3 regions of the Rossellomorea sp. GCM10028870 genome follow, and region 2 is predicted to be linked to each of the others. Evidence: riboswitches for the same ligand, from Rfam matches in the RefSeq annotation. Region 2 holds a riboswitch; each other region holds the start of a gene.
The links. A riboswitch is a leader RNA that binds a small molecule or an ion and turns the genes downstream of it on or off. The one in region 2 is predicted to bind S-adenosylmethionine.
Positions count from the first base shown of each region.

Region 1: it holds a riboswitch for S-adenosylmethionine, as region 2 does, so the genes downstream of both, ACFQWC_RS05355 (YezD family protein) here and ACFQWC_RS08865 (2,3-diketo-5-methylthiopentyl-1-phosphate enolase) in region 2, are expected to answer to the same signal.
Region 3: it holds a riboswitch for S-adenosylmethionine, as region 2 does, so the genes downstream of both, metK (methionine adenosyltransferase) here and ACFQWC_RS08865 (2,3-diketo-5-methylthiopentyl-1-phosphate enolase) in region 2, are expected to answer to the same signal.

Region 1 covers NZ_JBHTGN010000001.1:1,017,365-1,022,406, forward strand. The annotation lists gene fabG (3-oxoacyl-ACP reductase FabG) at 1-402, shown strand, start outside; gene ACFQWC_RS05345 (MaoC family dehydratase N-terminal domain-containing protein) at 424-873, shown strand; gene ACFQWC_RS05350 (MaoC/PaaZ C-terminal domain-containing protein) at 870-1,271, shown strand; SAM riboswitch class I at 1,436-1,541, shown strand; gene ACFQWC_RS05355 (YezD family protein) at 1,628-1,783, shown strand; gene ACFQWC_RS05360 (phosphoadenylyl-sulfate reductase) at 1,883-2,581, shown strand; gene ACFQWC_RS05365 (sulfate permease) at 2,640-3,662, shown strand; gene sat (sulfate adenylyltransferase) at 3,704-4,849, shown strand; gene cysC (adenylyl-sulfate kinase) at 4,863-5,042, shown strand, end outside.
Region 2 covers NZ_JBHTGN010000001.1:1,716,414-1,721,455, reverse strand. The annotation lists gene ACFQWC_RS08870 (pyridoxal phosphate-dependent aminotransferase) at 1-1,008, shown strand, start outside; SAM riboswitch class I at 1,059-1,161, shown strand; gene ACFQWC_RS08865 (2,3-diketo-5-methylthiopentyl-1-phosphate enolase) at 1,275-2,489, shown strand; gene ACFQWC_RS08860 (2-hydroxy-3-keto-5-methylthiopentenyl-1-phosphate phosphatase) at 2,489-3,151, shown strand; gene ACFQWC_RS08855 (methylthioribulose 1-phosphate dehydratase) at 3,148-3,795, shown strand; gene ACFQWC_RS08850 (1,2-dihydroxy-3-keto-5-methylthiopentene dioxygenase) at 3,792-4,304, shown strand; gene ACFQWC_RS08845 (aspartyl-phosphate phosphatase Spo0E family protein) at 4,517-4,762, shown strand; gene ACFQWC_RS08840 (MarR family winged helix-turn-helix transcriptional regulator) at 4,994-5,042, shown strand, end outside.
Region 3 covers NZ_JBHTGN010000006.1:167,780-172,821, reverse strand. The annotation lists gene ACFQWC_RS21360 (lmo0937 family membrane protein) at 1-132, shown strand, start outside; gene pckA (phosphoenolpyruvate carboxykinase (ATP)) at 186-1,775, opposite strand; SAM riboswitch class I at 2,105-2,248, shown strand; gene metK (methionine adenosyltransferase) at 2,460-3,662, shown strand; gene ACFQWC_RS21345 (gamma carbonic anhydrase) at 3,900-4,415, opposite strand; gene ACFQWC_RS21340 (alpha/beta fold hydrolase) at 4,501-5,042, shown strand, end outside.

The DNA of each region.
Region 1 (5,042 bases), 700 kb from region 2:
GTAGCAAAGGCAGCGCAAGGTCATATGGTGAAGAACAGGTATGGCCGTATTATTAATATCTCGTCTACCTCTGCACTCGGTAACCGCGGACAGGCAAATTACGCTACCGCTAAAGCAGGTCTTCAAGGTTTAACGAAAACTCTGGCAATAGAGCTTGGACCTCTGGGCATTACGACCAATGCAGTCGCCCCCGGATTCATCGAAACGGAAATGACTAGAGAAACGGCGAGGCGGATCGGAATACCCTTTGAACAACTGGTGGAAGCGAGTCTTCAAGGAATTCCTGTAGGAAGGAGCGGGCAGCCGGAAGATATAGCGAATGCAGTGGCGTTTTTTGCGGATGAAAGCTCGTCATTCGTTAACGGTCAAGTCCTATACGTAGCTGGCGGGCCGAAAGCCTAAAGGGAGAAAGAGGTGAAGGATATGTTTGAATCTTATATTGGTAAACGCTCAACTTCCGTAGAAAATTGTGTGGAAAAAGGAGCGGTCCGTAAGTTTGCCGAAGCCATTGGAGATCTCAATCCCATTTATGTTGATAAAGAAGCAGGAAAGAGATCCAGGTTCAGGGGGAATATCCCTCCCCCCACTTTTCCCAGAGTGTTCGACTATGGAACGATTGAAGGTTTTCATTTACCGAACGTCGGGTTAATTCATGGTGAACAATCTTTTCACTATGAAAGACCACTGAAGGTCGGGGAATGTATTCAGTGTTACACGAAAATAAAAGATTACTATGAACGGAAAGGATCGGGTGGAACACTTGGTTTTCTTGTAATAGAAGACATCGGTGAAGATTCAGGAGGGAAAAGGGTTTTCACTTCCGAAGCGATTGTCATTATCACTGAAGCGGTTAAAGAGAGGTTGGGAATATGACTAAACTATCATCCTTTAATATAGGTGAAATCCTTCCCCTTGTTGAGTTAGGTCCAGTCTCGAGAATCGACTTAATCAAATATGCAGGAGCCTCGGGGGATTATAACCCCATTCATACGATCGATGAGGAGGCGCATAAACTGGGTCTTCCAGGAGTCATTGCTCATGGCATGTGGACGATGGGCAATGTCTCCAAGCTTTTTAGTGATCTTTATGAAGAAGGATATATCAAAGAGTACACCGTCCGGTTTAAAGGGATGGTTTTATTGAACGATGTCATTACATTGATTGCAGAAGTATCAGAAAAACAGGATGATCTCATACATTTTAAAGTTTTTGCGGTCAACCAGGACCAGAAAAAAGTGATCGAGGGTAAATTAATCTTTCAATTATTTTGATCACTCAGGTGAAAATAGTGTCCTATAGCGTTAATAAAGCGAATAGAAATAAAGAGAAAGAAGGCTTTACAAGAAAAATAAGCCAAAAGACATAAATCCGATAGAGAAACTCGGGTTGACTTCCTTGTAGAATATGATATTATTTAGAATATTAAAATTAATAACTCTTATCCAGAGTGGTGGAGGGATCTGGCCCTGCGAAGCCCAGCAACCTACGTTATGTAAGGTGCTAATTCCAGCAAAATGTGAAGTCATTTTGGAAGATAAGGTATCCTTACCTGAACAACTTTCCAAAATGGAGGGTTGTTTTTTTTCATTCATGTTTTTCTGGATAAGATAAAAATTGGGGGAATCATGTGACTAAAGAAAAAAATCAAGAAGCAGATTATGATGTTGTAGTCGAAAAGATCACTTCGATGTTGAAGACGATGAGTTTTGGATCGATTACAATTGTGGTTCAGGACGGTAAAGTCATTCAATTGGAGAAAAACGAGAAAGTGCGAATTAAATAAGCTGACTAGACAAACTAGAGGCGCATAACACAGATAAAGGAAATTCCTATATCTTGTTATCGCCTCTTTTTGTTTGGATGAGCGGGAAAGGGGTGTATCATGTTAACCTATCGAACTTGGAAAAAACCATCCATCAATTTTGAAATTGATCCGGTCTATAAAGGAGCGCTTAACGTCCTTGAGTGGACGTATGATCATTATGGTGAAAGTGTCGTATATGCATGCAGTTTTGGCATTGAAGGGATTGTATTAATCGATCTCCTAACCAAAGTGCAACCGAAAGCAGCCATAGTATTTCTTGATACAGGTGTTCATTTCAAGGAAACCTATGAAACGATTGAAAAGGTGAAGGAGAAGTATCCTGGTATCACCATTCATATGAAAAAGCCTGAATTAACGCTCCAAGAGCAAGCAGGAACATATGGAGATAAGTTGTGGGAGAGAAACCCCAATCAATGCTGTCAAATTCGAAAGCTTGACCCTTTAAAAGATTCCTTATCCAAAGGGAATGCTTGGATCTCAGGATTAAGAAGAGAACAATCACCTACAAGAAGTCAGGTTGAATTCATCAATAAGGATGACAAGTTTCAATCAGTTAAGATTTGTCCATTGATTCACTGGACGTGGAAGGAGATTTGGAGGTATGTCCATAAGCATAACCTATCCTATAATCCACTTCATGATCAGGGGTATCCAAGTATCGGATGCTTCCATTGTACAACACCATCCATAGACATCAATGATCTCCGCTCCGGTAGATGGAAAGGAAAAGGGAAAACCGAATGCGGTCTTCATTAAAAAGAGGTGACATTCTTTGCTTGAAACATTCGCCCTGATCATAAGCTTGTTCTTCGCTATGAACATTGGTGCCAGCGGAGCGGCAGCATCGATGGGGGTTGCGTATGGTGCAGGAGCAATAAAAAACATCAGGAATTCATTATGGATCTGCGCTGCAGGTGTCCTGAGTGGTGCTGTTCTTGGTGGTGGAGAAGTAGTTAAAACCATTAGTTCAGGGATTATCCCGCAGCATGTACTCTCCATCAAAATCGTGGTCATCATTTTGTTATCCGCCACCATATCCTTGTTCCTTGCAAATGTGATAGGGATCCCGCTGTCTACAAGTGAAGTAACGGTAGGAGCGGTTGTAGGAGTTGGAGTCGCATATCAAGTTCTATATGTGAAATCACTTTTAACAATCATGTCATTCTGGGTGATTGTCCCGGTCATTGCCTTCGGGATTACATGGGTATTCGGTATATGTTTAGTAAAACTTGAAAAGCGTGGTTTCCATTTTGAAAAAAGGTGGCTTGCGTACCTTTTGATTATCGCCGGATTCTTTGAAGCGTTTTCGGCAGGGATGAATAATGTAGCCAACGCCGTCGGTCCATTAGTGGGTGCGGGTTTAATGTCTCCTTCTCGGGGGATTTGGCTGGGTGGCTTATTCGTTGCCCTCGGAGCTATCATACTGGGGAAAAAAGTAGTGGAAACAAACGGGAAAAAAATTACACACTATTCAAAAGCCGAAGGAATCCTCATTTCTTCTACAGGAGCGATCCTTGTGATGGTGAGCTCACTGTATGGATTACCGATTCCGCTTACTCAGGTTACTTCGTCCTCGATCATAGGCCTCGGGATGGCGAAGAACGGCAAACATATGCTGCAAAAGAAAATTGTCAAAAAAATCGTCAAAATATGGGTGGTCTCTCCCCTGATTTCACTTAGTATTTCATATTTTTTAGTAAAGCTCGTGATCGATAGCGATCTATATTCGATTGTGGTTCCAATAAGCGTCATTATCGCAACTGTGGGAGCACTATCCCTCATGCGAGTGATCAATGAAGAAAGGCGATCCGTTCACGAAGACGGAGGCGGAATTTAATCTTAATTCCGATTAAAACAATATGTTAAGGAGGATAAATGATGAGTTTACAGCCCCACGGAGGAACGCTTGTTCAATCATATTTACCAGAAGAGCCCTATGAGGATATTCTCCATGAGATCCCGTTAGACGAAACCGCGTTAAGTGATTTGGAACTTATTGGAATAGGTGCATACAGCCCTATAAATGGATTCTTGACTGAAGTTGATTATCAACATGTAGTAGAAAGTTTACGTTTGCGAAACGGCAGCGTGTGGAGCATCCCGATTACCTTGCCCATTGCAAAAGAAAAAGCAGGAGACGTAAAGAAAGGCTTAAAGAGCCGCCTTGTTTATAAGGGGGAAACATATGGCCTCATTGAAGTCGAGGATATTTATGAACCAGACAAACAGAAAGAAGCCTTTCTCGTATACGGAACGACCGACAAGGATCATCCAGGTGTCAAGAAATTATTCCAACGTGGAGATGTGTATGTAGGTGGGAAAATCAGCCTTATTAAACGTCTTTCCAAACCGTTCAACGAGTATACATTTGACCCAAGTGAAACGAGAAAGTTGTTTAAGGAAAAGGGATGGAAAACGATTGTCGGTTTCCAAACGAGAAATCCTGTTCACAGGGCCCATGAGTATATTCAGAAAACGGCATTGGAAACCGTGGATGCACTCTTCTTAAATCCGTTGGTTGGCGAAACAAAGGCGGATGATATCTCAGCGGGCATCAGAATGGAGAGCTATGAAGTTCTATTACAGAACTATTACCCTAAAGATCGTGTGTTTTTAGGAGTCTTCCCTGCTGCCATGAGGTACGCCGGTCCAAGGGAAGCCATCTTCCATGCACTGGTACGAAAAAATTATGGATGCACGCATTTTATCGTCGGGAGAGATCATGCCGGTGTTGGTGATTATTATGGTACCTATGATGCACAGAAAATATTTGATCAGTTCAATGAAGAAGAGATAGGGATTACCCCTCTCCGCTTCGAACATAGTTTTTACTGTGAGAGATGCGAAGGGATGGCGACTACGAAGACTTGTCCTCATGATAAGAGCGATCACGTTATTTTATCCGGAACAAAAGTGAGAGGAATGCTCCGTAATGGGGAAGTTCCCCCTTCAACGTTCAGTCGCCCTGAAGTGATCGAAGTGTTAATTAAAGGCCTAAAGCAAGAAGCTAGACAAACGTCTTAAGGAGGATACCGGGTTGAATGAAAAATCAGAAAACGTCGTATGGCATGAAACCGCAGTAACGAAACAAGAGAGACGAAAAAAAAATGGACATCAAAGCTTTATTTTATGGTTCACGGGTTTATCCGCCTCAGGGAAATCGACTGTCGCCAATGCATTGGCTCACTCTCTTTTCGAACAAGGACATCAGGTCTAT
Region 2 (5,042 bases):
GCTTCACCATCGAATCATAAATATCCTCCATTCCGTGGCTTATCGTCATTTAAAGAGGCGATTGCCGCCTTCTACCTCCGTGAATACGGTGTAAAAGTAGATTCGGAAACAGAGGTAGCTGTGCTGTTCGGAGGAAAGGCAGGTTTAGTTGAAATTCCTCAATGTTTATTGAACCCTGGTGATGGTGTATTAGTGCCTGATCCTGGTTACCCGGATTATTTATCCGGGGTAGCATTAGCAGAAGCCCGCATGATCAAAATGCCTCTCCGTGAGGAAAATGGATTTCTACCTGATTATCGAGAACAGTCTCGTGAAGAGTTAGAAAGTGCAAAGTTAATGTTTCTTAACTATCCTAATAATCCTACTGGTGCGATCGCTACAACCTCATTTTTTGAAGAAACAGTGAAACTTGCCGATCAGCATGATATTTGTGTTGTACATGACTTTGCCTATGGAGCGATTGGGTTTGATGGACGGAAGCCTATTAGCTTCTTGGAAACAGAAGGAGCCAAGGATGTTGGCATAGAAATTTATACATTATCGAAAACGTATAATATGGCTGGCTGGAGAGTGGGGTTTGCAGTGGGGAATAAGAGTGTCATTGAAGCGATTAACGTCCTTCAAGACCACCTATATGTGAGTCTGTTCGGCGCCATTCAAGAAGCGGCTACCACCGCCCTTTTAAGCTCGCAGGAATGCGTGAATGCATTAGTTTCAACATATGAAGAAAGAAGAAAACTATTAATCTCTGGTCTTCAGGAAATAGGGTGGGATGTAAAAGCTCCACAAGGTTCCTTCTTCGCCTGGTTAAAGGTGCCTGAAGGATTTACATCCGTAGAGTTCTCAACCTATCTACTTGAAAAAATCAAAGTCGCTGTTGCTCCGGGTGTTGGCTTTGGAGAATTCGGAGAAGGGTATGTACGTGTAGGTCTTTTATCCACAAACGATCGGATAAAAGAAGCGATTTCACGTATAGAAAGTTTAGAATTATTCCACAAAAGGGATTGACATAAGCTGAAAATGGTGCAATAATCCAACTGAAATAATGAATAATGAAATTCTTATCAAGAGCAGGCGGAGGGACCAGCCCGATGAAGCCCGGCAACCGACTTATTTTAGCACGGTGCTAATTCTTGCAGCTATATGGCTGACAGATAAGAAAGAGTGACGAATTCAAACCTCTTCTTATCTGGAAGAGGTTTTTTGTTTGCAGAGCTGATGAAATCAACATGCGGCTAAGAGTAGCTTTTTTTTCATAAGGAGGCAATACGACAATGAGTGAAGTGATAGCAACCTATCAACTAAAGGGAAAGAGCGGTTCATTCGAGAAAAAGGCAGAGGGGATTGCCTTGGGATTGACGGTCGGTTCATGGACGGACTTGCCGCTTCTGGAACAGGAACAATTGAGCAAGTACAAGGGGAGAGTCGTTTCCGTGAAGGAGTGGGAAGGCGAAGATGGTCCCCGGGGTGAGGTGCAGATTGGATATCCCGGGTATAACTATTCAAATGATATCCCAGCCATTCTTACAACGGTATTCGGTAAGCTTTCCCTGGATGGCGAAGTGAAATTAGTAGATTTAGAGTTTTCGAAAGACTTAAAAAAAACCTATCCTGGTCCACGATTTGGAATTGAAGGGATCAGGGAGTTAACAGGGGTACATAAAAGACCGTTGTTAATGAGCATCTTTAAAGGAGTGATCGGCAGAGATCTCACCTACCTGGAAAATCAATTAAGAGCCCAGGCTCTAGGCGGAGTCGATGCAGTAAAAGACGATGAAATTTTATTTGATAATCCACTGACACCCTTTTCTGAGAGAGTCAGCTTAGGGAAAAAAGTGCTGCACGAAGTGTTTGAGGAAACAGGGAAGAGAACGTTGTATGCAGTTAATCTGACAGGCAGAACATCACAATTACGGGATAAAGCAAGAAAAGCAAAAGAGCTTGGAGCACAGGCTCTATTATTCAATGTATTTTCTTACGGCCTCGATGTTCTCCAGGAATTGAGAGAGGACAATGAGATCGCATTGCCGATCATGGCCCACCCTGCCTTTGCCGGGGCTGCTGCAGCATCTCCTGCATATGGTGTGAGCTACTCTTTATGGTTAGGTAAATTATTACGAATGGCCGGAGCCGATTTTTCACTATTTCCATCACCATACGGAAGTGTCGCATTAGAGAAGAGCAAAGTTCTATCCGTAAGCCATGAGTTAACGAAGGAAGATGCCCACTTGAAAAGGGCATTGCCAGTACCTTCAGCCGGCATTCATCCCGCACTTGTTCCGCTTTTGGTGAAAGATTTCGGTATAGACTGTGTCATTAATGCAGGAGGGGGCATTCATGGTCACCCTGACGGAGCAAGTGGAGGAGGAAAAGCATTCGTTCAAGCTATCGATGCTGTTTTAAAAGGAACGTCTCTCAATGAGGCGGCTGAAACTCATGGTGAACTTCGCAAAGCCCTATCCCTATGGGGAGAGGAGGTAAAGGTGTAGTGGGTCATCCAATCATTTTCTGTGATTTTGATGGAACGATTACAGAAACAGATAATATCATCTCATTGATGAAAACCTTTGCTCCCCCAGCATGGGAACCTATCAAAGATGACATCTTAAATCAGTCGATTTCCATTAAAGAAGGTGTAGGCAAGTTGTTTTCACTTATTCCTTCATCCCAAAAAGACGAAATGGTTCAGTATCTATTAGATACTGCTGTCATACGTGAAGGGTTTAAGGAATTTGTAGACTACACAAAAGACCATGAGATTCCTTTGTATATCGTTAGTGGAGGAATTGACTTCTTTGTTCAACCATTACTAAAAGAATACGGGCCTTTTAATGGAGTTTTTTGTAATGAAGCAAGCTTTAACGATTCGGCCATAACGATTCATTGGCCACATCCATGTGACGATCACTGTGAAAGTAAAGGATGTGGATGCTGTAAGCCTTCTATTTTGAGAACATTGTCATTAACAGAAGACACGAAGGTCATTGTGATAGGGGACTCAGTCACAGATATCGAAATGGCAAAGCTTGGAGATACTGTGATCGCCAGAGACTATTTGGCCTATACATGCGCAGAAATAGGTATCCCCTATCATCCGTTTGAATCCTTTCATGATTGCATGGACGTCATTGAAAAAGGAGTGAAAATATGAATCCCTATCAATCGGAGTGGGAAGAACTCGCTGATATCAAAAGAGAACTGGCAGACAGGGACTGGTTCATGGGGACGAGTGGAAACCTTGCGATACGAGTGAGTTCTTCCCCTGCTACCTTCCTGGTCACGGCAAGTGGAAAGGATAAACGAAAGCACACAAAAGAAGATTTCCTCCTAGTGAATGCTCATGGTGAGGCCATTGAGGATACTCACTTAAAACCATCAGCCGAAACACTGCTGCACAGTCATATCTTCAAAGAAAGCTCAGCAGGTTGCAGCTTACATGTCCATACTGTGGCGAATAATGTAATCAGTGAACTGTATGGGGATGAAGGTATCGTCACATTTAGAAACCAAGAATTAATTAAAGCGTGGGATAAGTGGGAGGAAGATGATTCTTTATCCATTCCCATCATTCGTAATCATGCTCATATACCGACGCTTGCCGAGGAGTTTCAGTCCTTTATTAAAGCAGACAAAGGGGCGGTGCTCATTCGGAACCACGGTATCACAGTATGGGGACGAACCGGTTTTGAAGCTAAGAAACTATTAGAAGCTTGTGAGTTTTTATTTCAATATCAACTCACTCTTTTATCTTTAACGAACACGAGATCAATTACTAAAGGAGGAGTCAGATTATGACGACAATCAAAATCCAAGGGAAGAACCAAATCATTGATAATCAGGAAGAGGTAGTGAAGTATTTAAGTGAACAAGGAGTCATTTATGAGCATTGGAATATCGAAAAACTGGACGAAGGATTAAGGGACCAATTCGCTTTAACTGAGGATGATAAATCGGAAATCCTGTCTGTTTTTAAAGAAGAGATTGAAGATATCTCAGAACGAAGAGGGTATCGGTCCTGGGATGTAATTTCCCTTTCAGAGAGTACACCAAATCTTGAAGAGCTTTTAAAGAATTTTCAACAAGAGCATCATCACACAGATGATGAAGTCCGTTTTATAGTAAACGGCCATGGTGTATTTGTCATACAAGGTAGCGATGGTGATTTCTTTGAAGTACATCTAAATCCTGGTGACTTAATTTCAGTTCCTGAAAACATTCGCCATTATTTTACATTAAGTGAAGATAAGAAAGTAGTGGCTGTTCGTATTTTCGTCACTAAGGAAGGCTGGGTCCCAATCTATTAATATATGAGGATAGACAAAGAGTAGAATCTTTAGTCTATCCTCTAATTTTATTGGCGAGGAATTTTTGACGAAAAATGTCTAATTTAGAAACATTACTAGTAATTTTGTCTTGTTTTGCGAATCTATTTACTTTTCTGATAATACTTGGGATAATGCTCAAGTAATGATTTTACTTAATAAAGACTAGGAGCTAAAAAAGGAGTTTACAAGAAATGGGTCGTCTATTAAAAAAGAAATGGTTATTAATGAGAATCAATCAGAAACGTTCAGAAATGATTTGCCTTGGAGAGAATTTAGGCCTATGTGCAGATGAAACCGTTCGGTGCAGCCAGCAATTAGATCAGCTATTGAACGACTATGAAAAGTGCACAAATAAAGTTGTACCATTTACCCTCCAGGAATCATCAAGTGAATTTGGGCATTACATTAAGAGCTTATTAAAGCGAACTGCTTCGTGACTACACAACATGATTTTCCTCAACATTCAAGGTTTACAAAAGAAACGAATCTCCAACAATCTCCACATTTAAACTAGACAATCAATCTAATTTGTCGTAATTTCTAAAAGCAAAGGACGGTACGCTACAAGCGTACCGTCCTTTGCTTTTTAACTAGTGACCGGTCTATTTGACAATAACAGGGTTTATTTGTATAATGTTTTGAAACTGAGATATTTAATTTTTAAAGGAATGAATGCCATGAGTAAAACTCAAGATACAAAACAATCATTAAAGCTTT
Region 3 (5,042 bases), on a different contig from region 2:
GGAATTCTTTTAGTCCTTTGGTTGCTCGGATTGATCTTTAAAATCGGAGGAGCCATCATCCATATCTTACTCGTTATTGCCATTGTAGTCTTTTTATTTAACAGAATCACCGGCCGTAAAAAAGGATTATAACCATAACAAAGGTCCGTCCCTCAAGAATGAGGGACGGACCTTTGTATAGTAGACTATTTAACGGATGGACCGCCTTTAAGTTCGATTTCAGATGGTACGTTTGAGAATTTCTTGAAGTTCTCGTTGAATTTGTGGGCTAGTTCTTTTGCTTTCACTTCATATGCTGCTTCATTGGACCATGTTCTTTTTGGTTGCAGCACTTCGTCAGGAACACCAGGAACGTGAACAGGGATGTTCAGACCGAAGATGTCGTCCGTTTCTGTTTCAACGTGAGTCAGTTCGCCTTCAAGAGCTGCTTGAACCATAGCACGAGTGTAAGATAACTTCATGCGGTTACCAACACCGTATTCTCCACCAGTCCACCCGGTGTTCACTAAGAATACCTGTGCATTGTGCTCATCGATTTTCTTCCCAAGCATCTCGGCATAACGAGTTGCAGGAAGTGGCAGGAATGGTGAGCCAAAGCATGTTGAGAACGTTGCTTGTGGTGAAGTGATCCCACGCTCCGTACCTGCAAGCTTCGATGTATATCCACTTAAGAAGTGGTACATTGCTTGTTCTTTCGTCAGTTTGCTGATTGGAGGTAATACCCCGAATGCATCTGCCGTTAAGAATACGATTGTATTTGGATGTCCTGCAACACTTGGTTCAACGATGTTTTCCATCGCTTGAAGAGGGTATGCAGCACGAGTGTTTTCAGTTAATGTGTTATCCTCATAATCCGGGATGCGGGAATTGTCATCAAGGACAACATTTTCAAGGACAGAACCGAAACGGATGGCATCGAAGATTTGTGGCTCTTTCTCACGTGTCAGACCGATACATTTAGCGTAGCAGCCGCCTTCGATATTGAAAACACCGTTTGGAGACCAACCGTGTTCATCATCGCCGATCAAACGGCGGTTAGGGTCTGCGGATAAAGTCGTTTTTCCAGTTCCGGATAAACCGAAGAACAATGCCACATCGCCTTCGCGTCCCACGTTTGAAGAGCAGTGCATGGAAAGGATATCGGATTCAGGAAGCACGTAGTTCATGACAGAGAAAATCGATTTCTTCATTTCACCTGCATACTCAGTACCACCAATCAGGACAATTCTTCTTTCGAATGATACAATGATAAATGTTTCAGAATGAGTTCCGTCAACTTCGGGATCCGCCTTGAAGTTCGGAGCAGAAACGATTGTGAATTCTGATTGGTGACCCTTTAGCTCTTCTTCTGTCGGGCGAATGAATAATTGATGAGCGAAAAGATTATGCCAAGCAAATTCGTTGATAACCTGAATCGGCAGTCTATGTTTTGGGTCTGCACCTGCGAACCCTTGGAATGAGAACACTTCTTCTTTTTCTTTTAAGTAATTGATCACTTTTGTATATAGTTTATCGAATGATTCTGAAGAGATGGGTTGATTGACAGAACCCCACTCAATCTTATCCTTCGTGGATGGTTCTTCAACAATAAATTTATCCTTAGGAGAGCGTCCTGTGTATTTACCAGTTTCTGCTCTGACTGCACCTGATGATGTTAAAACGCCTTCATTGCGTTGAAGGACTTTTTCAACTAGTTGGGAAACAGATAATTGTTCCTGAATATTTTGACCGTTAAGTAATTCTGTTAATTCATTAGACATGCTCACTGAATTCATTAGAACCCTTCCTTTATATAAATTTATTTAATGGCATCGCTTACTTCACAAAAATAGTATAACACAATCAAGCTATTAGTCTATACTATTTATTTAATTTTATAATGTGTCTTCATTTTGTCACATTTTTCGTCCAAATACAGCTTGTTTCTTCTTATATATATGAAGAAAAAATCTAAATGTTTAGCCTCATTACCCCATTAGGTTATTTTAATGAAGAAAAATAGGTTGAAGTCATAAAAAGAGGCTAAAAGATTGGTTAAACCTGTCACTCGAAAAAAAGTTGACACCTCTAGTCCTAAACGTTATCATTGTTCCTTGAACGGATACTCTTATCCTGAGCTGGTGGAGGGAGCAGACCCTATGAAACCCAGCAACCTGCTAAATAGTGAATGGATCTTATACTTTGAAACGATCCGATTAAGCGAAGGTGCTAAACTGAGGCAAGGTCTATGAACCTTGAACGATAAGAGAGAAAAGGCGCGGCTATGATCTGAAACCTTTCCTCTATTGCTTTAATCATGAGGAAGGGTTTTTTCTGTTTATAGAGGATCAAATGCACATAATTCATGATTTTTTTATAAAAAAACCATGTTTACTTCATACTACTTAGGGAATGAGTACCGTATCTGTTTAATGTTTTGTTAGATCAAAGTCTAACAAATAGCTTAAGGAGGAACCTTGATGTCAACTAAACGTCGTCTGTTTACATCTGAGTCCGTAACCGAAGGACATCCAGATAAAATTTGTGACCAAATTTCTGATTCAATTCTTGATGCAATTCTTACCAATGACCCTAATGCTCGTGTAGCATGTGAAACGTCTGTTACAACGGGTCTTGTACTTGTTGCAGGTGAAATTACAACTAGTACGTATGTCGATATTCCGAAAATCGTTCGCGAAACAATCCGTGAAATTGGCTACACTCGTGCGAAATACGGCTTTGACGCTGAAACATGTGCAGTATTGACATCCATCGATGAGCAATCTGCTGATATCGCTCAAGGGGTAGACCAGGCACTTGAAGCCCGTGAAGGACAAATGACGGATGAGGAGATCGATGCAATCGGAGCAGGTGACCAAGGGTTAATGTTTGGATTCGCTTGTAATGAAACGAAAGAGCTTATGCCTCTTCCCATTTCCCTTGCTCACAAAATTTCCCGTCGCTTAACGGAAGTTCGTAAAGAAGAAATTCTTCCTTACTTACGTCCTGATGGAAAAACGCAAGTAACAGTTGAATATGATGAAAACGACAAGCCGGTTCGAATCGACACGATCGTTATCTCTACTCAACATCACCCTGAAGTAACGCTTGAGCAAATCCAGCGTAACTTGAAGGAATATGTCATCGATCCGGTTGTACCGAAAGAACTGATCGATGAGCAAACAAAATATTTCATCAACCCGACAGGTCGTTTCGTTATCGGTGGACCACAAGGTGATGCAGGTTTAACAGGACGTAAAATCATCGTTGACACATACGGCGGATATGCTCGTCATGGTGGCGGTGCATTCTCTGGTAAGGATGCAACGAAAGTGGACCGTTCAGCGGCATATGCAGCACGTTTCGTAGCGAAGAACATTGTAGCAGCTGGTTTAGCTGAAAAATGTGAAGTTCAATTAGCGTATGCAATCGGTGTTGCTCAACCGGTATCTATTTCAATCGACACATTCGGAACGGGTAAAGTATCAGAAGACGTATTGATTGATGTTGTCCGCAACAACTTTGACCTTCGTCCTGCTGGCATCATCAAAATGCTGGACCTTCGTCGTCCGATCTACAAGCAAACAGCTGCTTACGGACACTTCGGCCGTAACGATATTGATCTTCCTTGGGAGCGTACAAACAAAGCTGAAGCATTAAAAGCAGAAGCGTTAGGCGAATAAGATAAGATCAAAGAGACCAACACTCTATGGGTGTTGGTCTCTTTTTGATGAGTGGCATTTCTAATTGATTCGGCGAAATTTATTAGTTTGTGTCACATGGCAGACATATCCCGATACTGGCAGATATATTTCTAAAACGGCAGATAAAACCTGTTCGAGGAAACAATCACACGTGTTACACCTGAAAATATTACATGAGTAATCTAATGAAGGATGGGGTATCCCAAGTATAAGAAGTTAAAATGGTTTGATGCTTTTATAATATTGTCCTTTTTCAGCGTATTCTCTGGAAATGCGCTTCATTTCGCTAATATCATGTTCGTTTAGCTCTCTCACTACTTTTGCTGGCCTGCCGAATGCCAGCGTATTAGGAGGAATGACTTTCCCTTGAGGAACAAGGCTTCCTGCTCCAATAAAAGCTCCTTCACCAATTTCAGCATTATCGAGAATAATGGATCCCATACCGATTAACGCTTTCTTTCGAATTTTGCAGCTATGTAGAATCACTCCATGGCCGACGGTTACTTCATCTTCAAGAATAAGAGGGTTATTTGGACTCTGATGGAGAATGGAATTATCCTGTATATTTACTTTATTACCGATTTTCGTTGGAGCGACATCCCCTCTGATGACGGTGTTAAACCAAATACTGGACTCTTCCCCGATCTCGACATCCCCGGAGATGGTCACATAATCGGCAATGTAAGCTGAGTGAGAGATGACTGGTTTTTTATCATGATACGGATAGAGCATTTTTTACTACCCCTTTCAATAATATTTACTATAATAAATGGTAGCAGAATTCAATCAATTAGAGAACTATAAAGGAGGGATTGCCATGTGGAAATGGGAAACAGATCAAGAAGCAAAGGCAGTCATCGTCATCATTCATGGAGCAATGGAACATCATGGCAGGTACGGTTGGCTCATTGAAATGTGGCGTGCAGCAGGCTATCATGTCATAATGGGGGATTTACCGGGGCAGGGTATGACCTCAAGAAGTAAAAGAGGACATATTGATTCCTTTGATGAATATATAGTGGAAGTGAAAGATTGGGTACAGGCAGCATATCAATTTGAATTACCAGTATTTATGATAGGTCATAGTATGGGGGGGCTTGTTGCGGTGCGTATGCTTCAGGAATCCCATGTGAACCTGGCAGGTGTGATCTTGTCCTCACCTTGTTTAGGCTTGGTCACGACCCCTTCAAAACCGATCGAGCTCTTGTCCCACGGTTTGAATAAGATCGCTCCCATGGTGAAGTTTCCATCCGGGTTAACGATCGATATGGCAACAAGAAATGCAGACGTACGTGAAATTGACAGCAACGATTCACTCTATATCACCAAGGTGTCCGTCCGCTGGTACAGGGAGCTCGC